2 regions of the Undibacterium sp. RuRC25W genome follow, and region 1 is predicted to be linked to the other one. Evidence: predicted binding sites of a transcription regulator. Region 1 holds the regulator's gene; the other holds the start of a gene.
The links. The regulator LexA, encoded in region 1, represses DNA repair genes until DNA is damaged. The targets are predictions, from matches to a motif close to ACTGTATNNNNATACAGT.
Positions count from the first base shown of each region.

Region 2: a site for LexA is predicted at 3,759-3,776, ahead of imuA (translesion DNA synthesis-associated protein ImuA). Genes of this name have one in related genera too.

Region 1 is NZ_JBMPPD010000041.1:25,946-34,855, forward strand. It holds gene ACO0KV_RS16145 (efflux RND transporter permease subunit) at 1-247, shown strand, start outside; tRNA gene ACO0KV_RS16150 (tRNA-Leu) at 560-646, shown strand; gene tig (trigger factor) at 675-2,024, shown strand; gene clpP (ATP-dependent Clp endopeptidase proteolytic subunit ClpP) at 2,045-2,671, shown strand; gene clpX (ATP-dependent Clp protease ATP-binding subunit ClpX) at 2,846-4,111, shown strand; gene lon (endopeptidase La) at 4,351-6,756, shown strand; gene lexA (transcriptional repressor LexA) at 6,909-7,565, opposite strand; gene rpsF (30S ribosomal protein S6) at 7,798-8,166, shown strand; gene priB (primosomal replication protein N) at 8,198-8,497, shown strand; gene rpsR (30S ribosomal protein S18) at 8,507-8,791, shown strand; gene rplI (50S ribosomal protein L9) at 8,818-8,910, shown strand, end outside.
Region 2 is NZ_JBMPPD010000004.1:136,099-145,008, reverse strand. It holds gene ACO0KV_RS03895 (Pls/PosA family non-ribosomal peptide synthetase) at 1-2,492, shown strand, start outside; gene ACO0KV_RS03890 (4'-phosphopantetheinyl transferase family protein) at 2,522-3,145, shown strand; gene ACO0KV_RS03885 (hypothetical protein) at 3,252-3,479, opposite strand; gene imuA (translesion DNA synthesis-associated protein ImuA) at 3,790-4,539, shown strand; gene ACO0KV_RS03875 (Y-family DNA polymerase) at 4,590-6,119, shown strand; gene ACO0KV_RS03870 (error-prone DNA polymerase) at 6,186-8,910, shown strand, end outside.

The DNA of each region.
Region 1 (8,910 bases):
TCCTTGGACGGCGGTCATTGAGTCTGCTGTAAGGCGATTCCGTCCAATCATATTAACCGCTGCAGCTGCGGTGCTAGCAATGATTCCTTTGTCCCGTTCTGTCTTTTGGGGGCCAATGGCGGTCGCGATTATGGGTGGTTTGATCATCGCAACCGGATTGACGTTGTTGTTTTTGCCAGCCTTGTACGCGGCGTGGTTTAAGGTTCGTAAGTCGAACTCACAAGCGACGACATCGCTGCCAATGTAGCTCGTGCAATGTAGTTCGTGGTAAATCGGTGAGATAGCGACCGTGATTTGATTGTAGTCACGGTCGTTGCGAGGTACCATATCGTGCCGTTGATATATAAAAATGAACTTAAAAGATTGATTTAGGAAAATTTTTGAGTATTTTTCTAAAAGCATAAAAAAAATAAGGCATACCGATTCAAAATCCAGTAGAATATCGGGCTGGAGTTGTAATGCCACATACATAAGTTTTGGGCGACGATAGATGTTCGGGTCGCCCTTTGCTTTTGTGACGGTCGTGTCGGATGTGTTCCGGTATGTACTTACTCATCCCGCGAGGATGGCGAAATTGGTAGACGCACCAGGTTTAGGTCCTGACGCCAGCAATGGTGTGGGGGTTCGAGTCCCCCTTCTCGCACCACAGAATTTTTACTATTTGGACGATTTTCATGGCAACTGCAGTCGAAACTTTAGATAAATTGGAGCGCCGCCTCACGATTTCCTTTCCAATCGCTGATGTGAAATCAGAGGTTGAAAAGCGTTTGAAGGTGCGTGCACGTACAGCAAAAGCTCCTGGCTTCCGCCCAGGCAAAGTGCCAATGAAGATGGTTGCTGCGCAACACGGCTATCAAGTCGAAAACGAAGTGTTGAACGACAAAGTTGGTCAGGCATTTGCTGCTGCGGCTAACGAAAATAGCCTGCGCGTTGCTGGTTATCCAAGCATTGAGCCAAGTACAGCAGAAGGTGTTGCTGAAGGTACATTGGCTTTTAATGCTACTTTTGAAGTCTATCCAGAGATCGTTGTTGGCGATTTGTCTGCTGCTGAAGTTGAGCAGGTGAAGTCTGAAGTCTCTGACGTTGAAATCGACAAAACAATCGATATCCTGCGTAAGCAGCGCGTACACTTCCACGTTAAAGGTGAAGAGGGTGCGCACGGCAATGGTGGTGCAGATCAGACTGCTCAAAGTGGTGATCGTGCAACCGTTGATTTCGTTGGTAAGATTGATGGCGTTGAGTTTGCTGGCGGTAAAGCAGAAGGTTTTGCTTTTGTATTGGGCGAAGGTCGTATGTTGCCTGAATTTGAGGCTGCAACAATTGGTCTCAAAGCTGGCGAATCTAAAACATTTCCATTGGCATTCCCAGAAGACTACCATGGTAAAGACGTTGCTGGCAAAACAGCTGAATTCACAATCACATTGACTAAGTTAGAGTGGGCGCATTTGCCTGAAGTCGATGCCGAGTTCGCAAAGATGCTCGGCGTTGAAGATGGTGATCTGGTTAAAATGCGTGGTGACATCAAAGAAAACCTCGAACGTGAAGTAAAAGGTCGCGTTAAAGCTAAAACTAAAGAAAGCGTCATGGACGCATTGGTAAAAGCGGTCGTATTCGATGTTCCAAAGACACTCGTTGCTCAGGACGGTGAACGTTTGGCTGAAATGACACGCCAAGATATGGCACAGCGCGGAATGAATGTGAAAGACGTTCCATTCCCAACTGAACTTTTTGCTGCGCAAGCTGAGCGTCGCGTACGTCTTGGTTTGATCCTTGCTGAGTTGGTAAAAGCTAATAACCTGCAAGCAACTGCTGATCAAATCAAAGCGCAAGTTGAAGATTTTGCTCAAAGTTACGAAGATCCTCAACAAGTAGTAAAATACTACTATAGTGATCGTAATCGTCTGGCAGAGGTTGAAGCCCTTGTTTTAGAAGAAAACGTCGTTAACTATGTGTTAGGTAAGGCAAAAGTGTCAGACAAAGTTCTGCCATTTGACGAGTTAATGGGTAACAACGCACAAGCGTAAGTTTGAAAAAAGGAAAACACATGACAGGCATCATCCGTAATTCGGCGTTGGATACTAATATGCTGGGCATGGTGCCTATGGTGGTAGAGCAGAGTGGGCGCGGAGAACGTTCTTACGATATCTATTCCCGTCTGCTTAAAGAGCGTGTGATTTTCTTGGTTGGCCCCGTTAATGATCAGACTGCCAATTTGGTCGTCGCTCAGTTGCTGTTTTTAGAGAGCGAAAATCCAGACAAAGATATTTCTTTGTACATTAATTCCCCTGGTGGCTCAGTTTCTGCTGGTATGGCAATTTATGACACGATGCAGTTTATCAAGCCAGATGTATCGACATTGTGTACTGGCATGGCTGCATCTATGGGAGCGTTTTTGTTGGCGTCGGGTGCAAAAGGTAAGCGTTTCTCGTTGCCAAACTCACGTGTCATGATCCACCAGCCTTTGGGTGGCGCACAAGGTCAGGCATCAGATATTGAGATTCAAGCGCGTGAAATTTTGTATTTGCGTGAACGTCTAAATGGAATTCTGGCTGAAAAGACAGGGCGGAGCCTTGATCAGATAGCAAAAGATACTGATCGCGATAATTTTATGTCAGCTGACGCTGCAGTTGAGTATGGTTTGATTGATAAGGTGCTGACTCATCGCGCTTAAACGTTCAGAATCGGATGAACGCCCGCTCCTAAAAAGGTCGGGCGTTTTTTTATTCAGTATTATAGATCTTGGAATATAGTGCAAACTGAGAGCACGCAATGACGAAAACTGTTTTTGCGGGTAATATGCTTTTAATTCCTACCTAATTAATTTTGTTTTTTTCATATTCGTACTATGCCCGATAAAAAATCCTCCAGTGGTGAAAAGCTGCTCTATTGCTCATTCTGTGGCAAGAGTCAACATGAGGTTAAAAAACTGATTGCTGGGCCTTCGGTCTTTATATGCGACGAATGTATCGACTTGTGCAATGACATTATTCGTGATGAAGTGTCTGAAATCGATAATATTGCCAGCGCAAAAACTGAACTGCCTACTCCGCAAGAAATTACTGACCTGCTTGATCAGTATGTGATTGGTCAGGTGAATGCAAAGCGCATTCTTTCGGTGGCGGTGTATAACCACTACAAGCGCTTGAAGCATTTGGGTAAAAAAGATGATGTCGAATTGGCCAAGAGTAATATCTTGCTGGTTGGACCGACGGGTTCGGGTAAAACTTTACTTGCGCAAACACTGGCTAGAATGCTCAATGTGCCGTTTGTAATTGCCGATGCTACAACATTAACTGAGGCTGGTTATGTTGGTGAGGACGTTGAAAACATTATTCAAAAGTTGCTGCAAAACTGCAATTATGAAGTTGAGCGCGCGCAAAAAGGGATTGTTTATATCGATGAGATCGACAAGATTTCACGTAAATCTGATAATCCTTCAATTACCCGCGATGTTTCTGGAGAAGGTGTTCAGCAAGCGTTGTTGAAACTCGTTGAGGGTACGATGGCGTCTGTGCCTCCACAAGGTGGCCGCAAGCATCCAAATCAGGACTTCATACAAATTGACACGACAAACATCATGTTTATCTGCGGCGGCGCGTTTGATGGCTTGGCCAAGATTATCGCAGATCGTTCCGAGAAAAGTAGTATCGGGTTTTCAGCGAGCGTGAAGAGTCAGACTGAGAAAAGCGCTAGTGAAGTCATGCAGGATGCGGAGCCGCAGGATTTGATTAAATTTGGTCTGATTCCAGAGTTGGTCGGTCGTTTGCCAGTGATCGCGACGTTGAATGAGTTGGACGAAGCTGCGTTAATTCAGATTCTTGTTGAGCCAAAAAATGCACTCATCAAGCAATATGCAAAATTGCTTGAAATGGAAGGCACTGAGCTAGAAATTCGTCCTGCTGCATTGCAAGCGATTGCGAAAAAGGCGATTGCGCGTAAAACAGGTGCCCGTGGCCTGCGTTCTATCCTTGAACATGCGCTGCTTGATGTGATGTATGACTTGCCAAGTCATCAAAATGTTGAGAAGGTTGTCATTGATGAGGGGACCATCATAAGCGGCGCTAAGCCTTTGTTGATTTACCAAGATCAGCCAAAAGTATCGGGCGCATAAGCCCTATTGCTTTTGCAATGCGTCGTTGGAAAAAGGGGATTTGTCCCCTTTTTTTTATAGGTATTGTGTGATTTTTTTTGAATCGCAGTAAAATAAAGACAAATAATTCACAGCTTCAATCGCAAAGCTACCCGGAGATACACTCTGAGTGGCTTTTTTTTATTGTTTTTTTTAATGATGGGCTTGTGTTTTAGCCTTGTGCGCCAACATTAACAACTAGTATTTACGAAAGGTGCGCCATGACGACTACTCTGAATTCCGAGCAAATCCAACTGCCTCTGCTGCCGTTGCGTGATGTGGTTGTATTCCCCCATATGGTTATTCCGCTGTTTGTCGGACGTCCAAAGTCAATTAAGGCCTTGGAAGCAGCAATGGATCAAGGAAAAAGTATTATGCTCGCTGCTCAAAAAGCAGCAGCAAAAGATGAACCGTCGGCTGATGATATTTATGAAATTGGCTGCGTCGCTAACATCTTGCAAATGTTGAAGTTGCCAGATGGCACGGTCAAAGTCTTGGTGGAAGGGGCGCAACGTGCCCGTATTCATAAGATCCATGATTCAGAATCTCACTTTACTGCGGATTTGACGCCCGTTGCAGCTGTGGAAGAGGATGACTCTGAAGTGGAAGCGATGCGCCGAGCGATCGTTCAGCAGTTCGATCAATATGTGAAGTTAAACAAAAAGATTCCTCCAGAAATTCTTGCATCACTGTCGGGTATCGATGACGCTGGTCGCCTGGCGGATACAATCGCTGCGCACTTGCCACTCAAGCTCGAGCAAAAACAAGTCATCTTGGAAATCTTCAGTGTCGCTAAGCGTCTTGAGCATTTGCTCGGTCAGCTTGAAGGTGAGTTGGATATTTTGCAGGTAGAGAAACGCATCCGCGGGCGCGTGAAGCGTCAGATGGAAAAATCTCAACGCGAGTACTACCTCAATGAGCAAGTGAAGGCAATTCAGAAAGAATTAGGCGAGGGTGAAGAGGGGGCGGATATTGATGAGCTTGAGAAAAAGATCATCGCAGCCAAAATGCCTAAAGAAGCTCGTGACAAGGCGCTCAATGAGCTTAAAAAGCTGAAAATGATGTCCCCAATGTCTGCAGAAGCGACCGTGGTGAGAAATTATATCGACACGATCGTAAGTTTGCCTTGGAAGAAAAAATCCAAAGTCAATAATGACCTGACGAATGCTGAAAAGGTGCTTGAAGATGAGCACTATGGCTTAGATAAGGTGAAAGAGCGCATTCTTGAGTATCTTGCAGTTCAACAGCGTGTAGACAAGCTCAAGGCGCCAATTTTGTGCTTGGTTGGGCCTCCTGGTGTGGGTAAAACCTCACTCGGTCAATCCATTGCCCGTGCAACAAACCGTAAGTTTGTGCGTATGGCCTTGGGTGGTGTGCGTGATGAGGCAGAGATTCGCGGTCATCGTCGTACTTATATCGGTTCCATGCCAGGTAAAATTTTGCAGAGCTTGGCGAAAGTTGGTGTTCGCAATCCACTGTTCTTGTTGGACGAAGTGGATAAAATGGGTGCCGACTTCCGCGGCGATCCGTCGTCAGCATTGCTTGAGGTGCTTGATCCCGAACAAAACCATACGTTCTCTGATCATTACATCGAAGTGGATTTTGATTTGTCGGATGTGATGTTTGTTGCGACTTCCAACTCCTACAATATTCCAGCTGCTTTGTTGGATCGTATGGAAGTGATTCGTTTGTCCGGCTATACCGAGGATGAAAAAACAAGTATTGCGCAACGTTACTTATTGCAAAAGCAAATCAAGAATAACGGTTTGCAAGAGTCCGAAATTACCGTGGCTGAAAGTGCTATCCGCGACATCATTCGTTATTACACGAGAGAGGCGGGTGTCCGTTCACTTGAGCGCGAAATCTCCAAAATTTGCCGTAAAGTCGTGAAAATGCTTTTGCTCAAGAAGAATGAGAAAAAAGCGACAATCACGTCGAAGAATCTTGATAAATACCTAGGCGTACGTCGCTATGACTTTGGTGTTGCTGTCAAAGAAAATCAAATCGGCCAGGTCGTTGGTTTGGCTTGGACGGAAGTTGGTGGTGACCTCTTGACCATCGAGGCGGTAGCAATGCCTGGCAAAGGCGGAGTGATCCGTACGGGAACACTGGGCGACGTGATGAAGGAATCCATTGAGGCAGCGAGAACTGTGGTGCGTAGTCGTGCTAAGCGTCTTGGTATTAAAGCTGATGTGTTTGAGAAGAGTGATATTCACATTCACGTACCTGAAGGGGCGACGCCGAAAGATGGTCCGTCTGCTGGTATTGCGATGACGACTGCCTTAGTTTCTGTATTTACGGGTATTCCAGTCCGTGCTGATGTGGCGATGACTGGTGAGATTACGCTCCGCGGTGAAGTGTTGCCGATCGGTGGATTGAAAGAGAAGTTGCTCGCTGCTCATCGCGGTGGGATTAAGACTGTTCTGATTCCTGAGGAAAATGCAAAAGATCTGGCGGAAATTCCAGATAACGTCAAAAACAAGTTGGAAATTGTTCCTGTGCGCTGGATTGATAAAGTACTTGAGATTGCGTTGGAGCGTCAGCCAGAGCCTTTGGTTGAGCCTGAAGTTCCTGTTGCTGCTGCACCTGTTGATCCTGCGGTTGATTTGACTGTCGTAAAGCATTAAGTCAGAGAGTCCGTCATGCTGTGAAAAAAGCCCGATAGTTCGGGCTTTTTTTTATCAGTTCATCGGACTAAATGATTGTTTTGGGGGGGACGATTTTTTCTCTGTATTTCAAGAGGGGTATTGAGGTGAGGGGGGGGGCTGTGTTGATGGGCTTACACCCAGTTTCTCATTAGCCCTACAGCAAGACCTTCGAGATAAAAGTCCGCATCTTGGTCGTCCACCTTGATCGTCGAGTAATCAGGATTTTCGGCGATGAGCTCAATGTGATTGCCCGTTTTTTTATAGCGCTTAACGGTAACGTCATCACCAAGACGGGCGACAACGATCTGTCCATTGCGTGCGCTATCAGTTTTCTTTACTGCGAGCAAGTCACCATCTAGGATGCCCGCGTCGCGCATTGACATGCCGCGCACTTTTAGTAAGAAGTCTGGCTTGGCAGAAAATAAAGCGGGGTCGACCTGGTAGCTCGCCTCAATATGTTCGCTGGCGAGAATTGGGGAGCCTGCGGCAACCCGACCAATCAATGGAATGTTGAGTTGAACGCTGGCTGGATGGGGTGGATTAAAAGTTGAGCCGGTAATATGGCTTGATAACTCAGACTCCAATAGCCTGATGCCGCGCGATGTGCCAGCGGCAATTTCGATCACCCCTTTACGCGCGAGGGCCTGAAGGTGTTCCTCTGCTGCGTTTGTGGATCGAAACCCTAATTCTGTCGCAATCTCCGCCCTCGTTGGAGGGAAGCCTGTGTTTTGTATGGCATCTTTGATCAGATTTAAGATTTGTTCTTGACGTGTGGTGAGCTTCAGCATAAGCGAGCGGCGCCGAAAATAGCGCTGTATGTATAGACAGTCTGTATTTTTATACAGTGCAGCTGGATGTGCAAGGAAATTTTTAAAATATTACTTTTTTGCCGTCTTTGGTCATCTAGGTGCTTGTAGTAATTGAATAAAATGAGAAAGTGGGTTATTATCATCGGCTTTCCTCTTCCTGCACTCGTCTTGACGCCGAGGCAGGCTATTTTATTGTCCACAAGGAGAATATATGCGTCATTATGAAATCGTATTTATCGTACATCCCGATCAAAGCGAGCAAGTTCCTGCAATGATCGAACGTTACAAAGCTAGCGTTGTTGCACGTGGTGGTCAGGTTCATCGCGTCGAAGATTGGGGCCGTCGTCAATTGGCTTACATGATTCAAAAATTGGCTAAAGCACACTATGTTTGCTTAAACATTGAGTGCGATGCAGAAACATTGCTTGAGCTGGAAACAGCATTCAAATTCAATGATGCCGTTCTGCGTCACCTGACAGTCAAAATGAAAAAAGCTGAAACAGCTCCATCTCCAATGATGAAAGCAGTTCAGAAAGAAGACGCAGCGAAAGCACAACGCGTCGAAGCACCAGCTGCTTAATTTTGATTTGAAGAAGGTCGTCTAAAAAAGAGTGAACCAATTAAAGCTTGTGGCGCGCATTATTGAGAAGTCAGCATTGCGATATACGCCAGCTGGAGTGCCGATTGCAGCAGCAGTATTGATGCATAGGTCGTTGCAGCATGAAGCTAACATTGAACGAATAGTTGAGTTAGAGATGAATGCCCAGGCAGCTGGGAATATTTCAAGAGCATTTCATGACTTGCCGTTAGATGTCGAAATTGAATTCACTGGATTTTTAGCCCGCAGAAATCGCAACAGCAAAAGTCTCGTGTTTCACGTTAATGAAATCGGGACACATTTACTAGATTAGGAGCCTGACATGGCATTCGGTAAAAAATTTGATAAAAGCAAATTGAAGCAAAAGCGTCAACAACAAAATCCTTTGTTCAAACGCAAAAAATTCTGCCGCTTCACAGCAGCACATGTAGAAAAAGTTGATTACAAAGATATCGACACTTTGAAAGATTTCGTGCAAGAAAACGGCAAAATCATGCCAGCACGTTTGACTGGTACTAAAGCTTTGTACCAACGTCAAGTTGATACAGCGATCAAGCGCGCACGTTATTTAGCGTTGTTGCCTTACACTGATCTGCACACAGCGTAATTGACGACAAGTACTAGGAGAAAAATATGCAAGTTATTCTGATGGATAAAGTCGTTAATCTCGGCAACCTCGGTGATGTAGTTAAAGTGAAAGACGGTTACGCACGTAACTTTCTGATT
Region 2 (8,910 bases), on a different contig from region 1:
ACAGAAATGCGCTCAAAAAATTAGAGTTAGGCAGCACAGTTAATCTAGGTGAATCAGATAGTGCAGCAAACAAAACGGAAGAATTTTTGTTTGCTGCTTTACATAGTTTATTCCCGGGACAAACGATCCGACGCCATTCTGATTTTTTCGTTGACCTAGGCGGACACTCGCTCATGGCTGCGAGGCTGGTTTCGCTATTACGGAAAAATAGTCGTTTTGCGTATTTCAAAATCGCGGACATCTATCAGCAACGTAGTGTAGGTAAAATCGCCGAACTATTAGAAGTTGCAGGCGTTGCCCAAGACAATATGCATGATAAAGAAGCGGATTGGGTGCCGCCATCAACCTGGAAGCGCTGGCTATGCGGCACGGCACAGGCGCTCGTTATTCCATGGCTAGTAGCGATTAGGATGGTGCAATGGCTAGCACCGTTCTTTGCCTATCACTTTCTGACAGGTGATCCTGACGACTCAAGTATCAGAGCGGTTCTACTCTCATTGGTAACATTCCTTTTGCTGACGCTTGCTGAATTTGGCATTGCTATTGCGGGCAAATGGATCGTTGTGGGTCGTTTAAAGGCCGGACGCTATCCGTTATGGGGATTGACGTATTTTCGATGGTGGTTAGGTGATCGACTGATTGAAGCTGCGCCGACCTATATGTTGAGTGGTTCTTCCTTGTATCCTTTGTGGTTGCGAGCATTAGGTGCAAAAGTTGGCAAAGACGTGACGATTGGATCCATTACGCTGAGAGTGCCGGATCTGCTGAATCTAGGTGATGGTGTCAGTATTGGCAGCGCGGTTAATTTAGAAAATGCGCGGGTCTGGCATGGGGAGTTGATTCTTGGGTCAATTTCCATCAAAGAAAATGCTTATGTAGGTTCGTATTCAGTGTTGGAAGGAAACGTTAGCCTAGAACCCAGAGCGCATCTTGATGGTCAATCCGCACTAGCGGATGGCATGGTCATTCCTGCAGGACGCGTTTGGAAAGGTTCCCCTGCGAGAGATTTTTCTGCCTTTGACCCAAGCAACTTACCACCCCGCCCTCTTTTCTCGAACATCCGAGCTATCGGTGAGATGGTATTTTTCATTATTGGCACCTTGCTGATTGGTTCTTTATTTTTCGTACCGGTATTTCCTAGCTTTGTCATCATTGATTGGTTTGATAATGCTGATACATTCCCTTGGTTGCAAAGTAGCTCGATTCCATTCCAGTTAACTAAATATTTCACGTTGGCATTCCCTGCAACTGCTCTTCTGATTATTTGTACTGCTTTATTGTCAGCAGGAATCAGATGGTTTATTCTGCCAAAACTCAAACCTGGCCTATATCAAATTCATGGCAATACGTATTGTCAAAAATGGCTGGTCAATCAGATTCAAGAGTCTAGTTTGCACGTATTACACGGTATTTATGCGACAGTCTACGCCCCGTTTTGGTACCGTCTGTTAGGTGCTAAGGTAGGGAAAGGCGCTGAGATTTCGACAGCATTAGGGGTGGTTCCAGATATGCTGACGCTTGGTGATGAAACGTTTATCGCTGATGCAGTTTTGCTGGGTGACGAAGAAATTGACGCTGGATGGATGAAAATGCAGCCAACAGTCATATCGCGGCGTAGTTTTGTTGGTAATGGCGCTTACATCCCCGATGGTACTATTTTACCTGAAAATGTGTTGATTGGCGTTCACAGTTGCGCACCCACAAATGCGCAAATGCATGCAGGTGACACGTGGTTAGGCTCACCTCCGATTCATCTGCCAGCCCGCGAAGAAACCAAAGGATTTCCAGAAAATTTAACCTTTACGCCTTCGGCAGCAAGACGTATCGGTCGTGGTTTAGTTGAAGCCTTCCGTATTATTACGCCGCATGCGATTATCATCGCGGTGGGCTATACGGTAGTACTCAATCTCATGCCTTTAGCAGGTGACGATCGCTGGATGGAAGTATTTTTATACTTATTATTTGCCGGATTGCTATACGGAATGGGCAGCTTTGGCTTTGTTTTAGTATTGAAATGGTTGTTGATCTATCGCTATAAAAAAGCGAGCGTCCCGATGTGGACACCGTTTGTCTGGCTCTCAGAAGGAATCACTAATCTGTATGAGGGCGTCGCTATTCCCAATTTTATGCGTTACTTACGCGGTACGCCGTGGCTTCCTCTTGCTTTCAATATGCTGGGATGCCGAATCGGTAAAGGGGTGTATCTAGATACAACTGATATTACTGAGTTTGATTGCGTAAGCATTGGCAACTACACAGAAATTAATGCCCTAGCCTGCCCACAGACACATTTATTCGAAGATCGTGTGATGAAGGTGGATCATGTGGTAATCGGTGAGCGTGTCTATATGGGAGCACGTAGTTCAGTCTTATACGGTGCTGAGGTCGGTAACGGTGCGAGCCTCGGGGCGCTGACATTAGTAATGAAAGGCGAATTTATACCTGCCAATTCAAGTTGGCGTGGATGTCCGGCGGCAATGACAGGAATTTAATCTGTTGTATCTTTCATTCTCTGATGGCGATGAGTAACTATTTTTCAGTATTAATATGGCCTCTCCAGGCTCAGGTAGCACTGGAGAAGTTTGCATCAGGAAAAATAATTGTCATCGCTACACTCACCCCAGAGAACATGGCACGTGATGCCGCCAGGCAGCATCTTCGTCTAGCGCTCAGTGAGTTTTTAGCAGCGGCATTTCACTCACCTGCTGAGCAATTACGGATAACAAGCGTGATTGCTGAGGGAGTAAAAGTGTCCATCGGTGACGTCGACGTACACATTTCAACTAGCCATGAGTCTGGCATCTCTGTTGCAGCCATTAGCGGCCTAGGCCGAATTGGCGTCGATATCATGCGAATTGACTTACCCGTTGATTGGCAAGATGTTGCCCGACTCTATTTTGGTGAACGACGAACTACAACTCTTATTGCTACTGCAAAACCACATCAAGCTCCGGTATTCGCACAATATTGGACACAACTTGAAGCAACACTAAAATGTGCAGGTTGCGCGTTAACTGAATACGAGACCCAAATTACTCCTGAGTTTAGCGATAAGCTCAAAGATATTCATGTCTACCCTCTTGATGTAACCAACGGCTATACAGCGAGCCTTGCGTTGCAAGGTAAAAAACATCCCCCTCACTGATCTAGATGGCAAAAGCAACTTCTATCCTGAATCAGATCACAAGAGCTTGATAATAACCTCGTCACGATGTCGCTCGATGGTTTTACCCTCCTAGACTTCGCAACAATTACCAGTTTGCCTTAGACAATATAATCAACCACTTTTTGCAAAATAAAATTTCTAAGTGCCCTGCTTGTACGCCTGTAGAACAATCAATCACAGGATTCACATGGTAAGCACGCTGTCTGAAATCACGGCAAACAAAAATTTCACGGCGGCCTAAGCGCATCAAAAAAGAGGTAGGCGCGAATTGCAAACTAAATCGGGTGTCAAATGCTGTGTCGAGGTGTGCCATGGTCAATCTCCGTGTCGGTTGATAATACAAAAATATCATTCAGGACATCATTGAGAACGTCTCATCTTCATTTAAATCATCGTTTGTCCTTGATACAAACTTTAACACAAAGTACTGTATAAGCAATCAGTATTTGTATTAATGTTGCGTAATCTGCACACCCTATCGTTTCTTATAAAATTATAGAAATTTACCTAAAACCCTTACTGGTATTGGGTTTGCAGGCTTTTTTATATTTTTCTATAAAATTCTTTTGAAGTTTCAGCGCTCAGACAATATACTGTATATTTAATCAGTATATTGCTTTGTGATGACTCAACTTCATTTGCCAGCTGACCGCACTCATGAACGACATAGGTTAGAAAACCGATATCCGGGTATCTGGCGTGCATCGCAGTTAGCGCATGATATGGCCGCAACAATTCATACCGGTTATATCGCTTTAAATCAGGAGTTGCCAAATGCGGGCTGGCCGTTGGGTCAGTTAATCGAAATCCTGATTGCGCAGTTTGGTACTGCAGAATTAAATCTATTGATGCCCGCGCTGAAACGACTTGATCACCGCCCTGTCGCCCTTCTCGCACCACCGCATATTCCCTTTGCATCAGCCTACCAACAGGATGCGGCTGAGGCTGTTTCTCTGCTCTGGATTGCGGGGACGAAGCACAGTGATCATTTGTGGTCAGCAGAGCAAATTTTAAAAAATGGTAGTTGTGGTGCTTTATTACTCTGGCAAAAGCAGATAAAAACTGAGGTATTGCGACGGCTGCATCTGTTGGCGCAAAAATCACAGACATTATTTTTTGTTATCCGCCCGATGCAGGCTGCGCAGTCACCATCACCTGCGGTCTTACGGATTGCTCTGACCCCAAAAGCATCAGGGATGCAGATCAATATCCTCAAACGTCGTGGAGCAAGCAACGAAGCCCCGCTATTTTTATACACCAATGATCACCCCTATCTGTCAAGCCGGGTAATTGAACCGCTCCGGCAATCTGTGCCGGACAGTCCATTGGGATTGTCGCGGCAAGATCAGCAAAAGCAGACCAGTATTTTTTAAATCATTACCGACTCTAACCATACCCATTCATACTTTTAGCAGACTACAACATGAAACTTCGCGCAGATACAGGAGAGTCGACCTGGATTGCAGTCCATCTGCCATTGATTGAACTGGAGGCCTTCATCCCCTGCTGGCAACATGGGTTAAGGTCTTCCGCCATCGTCGTATTAAAGCAAAATCGTGTTATCGCAATGTCTCACACGGCGATGGTGGCGGGGGTACGTGTTGGTATGCGACGTGGTGGCGTACAAATGCTACTTCCTGACGTACATTTTTTCACGCAAGACAATACCCGTGAAACAGCCGCTTTATCCGCCATCGCACTTGCCCTACTCCGTTACACACCACAGGTTAGCTTCGCCGAAGATGCCAGTATTTTGCTCGATATTGGTGCCAGCATCAGACTATTTGGAGGATTGCCTTCATTGCGACGTCTGGTGCGTTCAACCGTTAAGTCGCTGGGATATAGTCCCACAATCGGCTGTGCACCGACCGCAAAAACAGCATGGTTATTCGCCAGAAATGCGGCACGTATTGGTCGCTTGGGGCAATCCTGTCTGCGTACGACACACATTTCGGCCGCCACTGACCGCTTATCCGTGGATTTATTGATCGCTGCGGCAAGCTCACACGACCTGTTGCAAGGCCTCGCATGCCATTCCCTTGCAGACCTGAAAGCATTACCCCGCGCTGGTTTGCAACGACGATGTGGTAAGAGTTTGTTGGCAGAACTTGATCTTGCTTATTCGTCACGTTCAACGCCACAAATATGGATTGTGGCTGCGCCTGAATTTTGTGCCAAGATAGAGTTGCCGGATCGGTCAGATAGTACAGAGGAACTATTTACTTATAGCCGGAGTTTGTTAAGCCAACTATTGGGATGGCTTCATGCGCATCAGTTCGCTGTCAAACAATTACGCCTTGAGCTACAACATGAACGTGGTCGTCAGGCAGTTGCGCCGAGTGTGCTTGACATCGATCTGGCCGTCGCCAGTTGGCAAGAGTCTAACTTACTACCGTTACTCAAAGAAAAAATTTCTCTTTTACGCTTACCTGGGCCTGTGATCAGTCTCGTGCTTAAAGCCCCAGAGACGGTGACTAGAGCGCTGGCAAGTGATTCCTTGTTTCCCGAAACCGTCACCAATCCGGCAGATCATCAACATTTGCTGGGTTTATTGGTTGCACGACTCGGTGCAGCGCAGGTGTTACGCCCTTGTAGCCAGGAAGATCACCGTCCTGAATTTGCTAATCAATGGATTTCAGTGATGGAGCCATCCGTATCAACGCATTCCAAAGAAAGCTCAGTAACACCGTTGACGATACTCAGACCAACATGGCTATTAGCGCAGGCTATCGTACTCGAAGTCCGCCGACATAAACCTTACTTAGATTCAGAACTCACACTGATTTCGCCGGCTGAACGAATAGAAGCTGGCTGGTGGACCGATCAGACTCAGGTACGAGACTACTTTGTTGCCGTCAGTGCTGATCATATACGTTACTGGATTTATCGTGAACGCTCCTCTCATCGGAATAATGCAGCGCCTGCGTGGTTCTTGCATGGCATTTTCGGATAACGCGCAGAGCATTAGAGAGTCCATCAGTAACAACCTCAGTGACGCCATCATCAACAATATCAAACTATGCAATTTTTGGATAAAAACCTGAACAAAAACCCGGCAACAACGCTATTGCCTGCGTATACCGAGTTATTCTGCCTATCGAATTTCAGCTTTTTACATGGCGCATCGCATGCCGAAGAATTAGTCAAACGTGCGTCTCAATTAGCCTACCATGCGCTGGCAATCACCGACGAATGCTCGTTCGCAGGCATCGTCCGCGCACACGATGAAGCCAAGTTGCAACAACTAACCTATATTGTCGGCACTTATTTCAAGCTAACCCAAAAGGATGAAACACTTCCACCTATCACCCTAATCGCCTTAGCAATGAACCGCGAGGGCTATGGGAATTTATCTGAACTCATTACCTTAGGGCGTAGTCGCTGCAGCAAAGGCAACTATCTGCTCACGCATGAAGATCTGAGCGCACCGACAAATGACTACGAGCATTTGTCAGGTCTTCCAGACTGTCTTTTGATTTTGGTTCCCGATTATCCAGTGCAGACTGACATCCTAGCTTTACAGGCAAAATGGTGCGCGCAGATTTTTGCCAAGAGGGTCTGGATAGGATTGAATTTATTGCTGCAGTCAGGTGACTACTATCATCAACAAGGCGTGGCACATGTTGCCACTGGATTAGGCCTGCCGGTGGTCGCTCTAGGACATGTACTGATGCATGTGCGATCCCGCAAACCTTTACAAGATACGTTAACAGCTATCCGACTAGGCAAGTCCATTGCCGAATGCGGTTATGCGCTGGCAGCCAATGCAGAGCAACATCTACGTTCCCGACTCAGGCTGGCAAATATCTATCCGACAGAGGCATTGGCAGAGACGATGAAAATCGCTAGTTTATGTCATTTCTCACTCGACGAATTACGCTACGAATACCCAGAAGAAGTTATTCCAAAGGGACAAACACCAGCCAGTTATCTGCGAAGCGAAGTATATGCAGGGGCAGCCTTGCGCTATCCTAACGGCGTTTCTGAGCATCTAAAAAAAACGATCGAACACGAGCTGCATCTGATTAACGAATTAGCCTATGAAGCCTACTTTTTAACAGTGCATGACATCGTCAAGTTTGCGCGTCAACAAGGGATACTTTGTCAGGGACGTGGGTCGGCTGCTAACTCGGTTGTCTGCTACTGCTTATACATTACCGAAGTCAACCCAGAGGTCAATAGCCTGTTATTCGAACGCTTCATTTCAAAAGAGCGTGGTGAGCCGCCCGATATCGATGTCGATTTTGAACACCAGCGACGTGAAGAAGTCATTCAGTACATTTATAAAAAATACGGCCCCAACCGCGCCGCGCTCGCTGCGGCTGTGCACACCTATCGTCCTCGCGGTGCACTGCGTGAAACAGGTAAAGCGCTGGGAATGGATGAAGCCTTCATCGATATGGCTGCTAAGTCGCATCACTGGTTTGATAGCAAACAGGATTTGCTCGGACGGTTTGCAGAATGTGGTCTCGATACAAGCTCAATGCAGGCCCAGCAATGGGCCAGTCTCGCGACACAGTTACTACGTTTCCCGCGCCACTTATCCCAGCATAGCGGTGGTTTTGTGATTGCCCGCGGCAAGTTATCCAGACTGGTGCCGATTGAAAACGCAGCCATGAGAGATCGTCGCGTGATTCAGTGGGATAAGGACGACCTTGAGTCACTAGGTTTATTAAAGGTCGATATTCTGGCGCTAGGGATGTTATCAGCACTCAAACGAGCGTTGAATTTAATGAAAACACTCCCTGGCAAACCAGGCCGGATGCAGGATATCCCCCGTGAAGACAAAGCCACCTATGACATGCTCTGTCGAGCCGACACTGTTGGCGTCTTTCAGATTGAGTCGCGGGCGCAAATGAGCATGCTGCCGCGTCTGCGCCCACGGCAATTTTATGATTTAGTTGTTCAAGTTGCAATTGTGAGACCTGGACCAATTCAAGGTGGGATGGTGCATCCCTATCTACGTCGTCGGCAGGGGCTCGAGCCAATCGAGTCGCATCAGGATCCGGCAATGCAAAAAGCGCTGGGGCGGACACTCGGCATTCCGATCTTTCAGGAGCAAGTCATGCAAATTGCCATGCTTGCAGCCAACTTTACCGCGGGAGAAGCTGATGGCTTGCGGCGCGCGATGGCTGCATGGAAACGCAAAGGTGGACTGGATGCCTATCATGATCGCATCGTGGATGCGATGGTGAAAAACAACTATACGCTGGAATTTTCCGAAGGTATTTTTGAACAAATGAAGGGCTTTGGTGACTATGGTTTCCCTGAAAGCCATGCGGCCAGTTTTGCGATTTTAGCCTATGTCAGTAGCTGGATTAAACGACACGAACCTGCTGTGTTTTTATGCTCGCTGCTTAATTCTCAACCTATGGGGTTTTATTCTCCGTCACAGCTAATTCAGGACGCGAAAAGACATGATGTTCACATCAGGCCAATTGATGTGATGTATAGCACCTGGGATTCAACAGTAGAAACAAATGATCCTCCCACCCACATCAATACGTTCACAGGCACATTACAACCCGCCGTACGTTTAGGAATGTCACTCTTAAATGGCATGTCACAGGATGCCGCCATCCGAATTCATACCGCACGCACACAAGGGGCGTTTACTGATGTCGCCGATCTCGCTGGTCGAGCGCAACTCAATCGACATGATTTACACGTGCTTGCCGCAGGTAATGCGCTGTTGACGCTTGCTGGCCATAGACGGCAGGCATTGTGGTCGGCCGTTGGTGCAA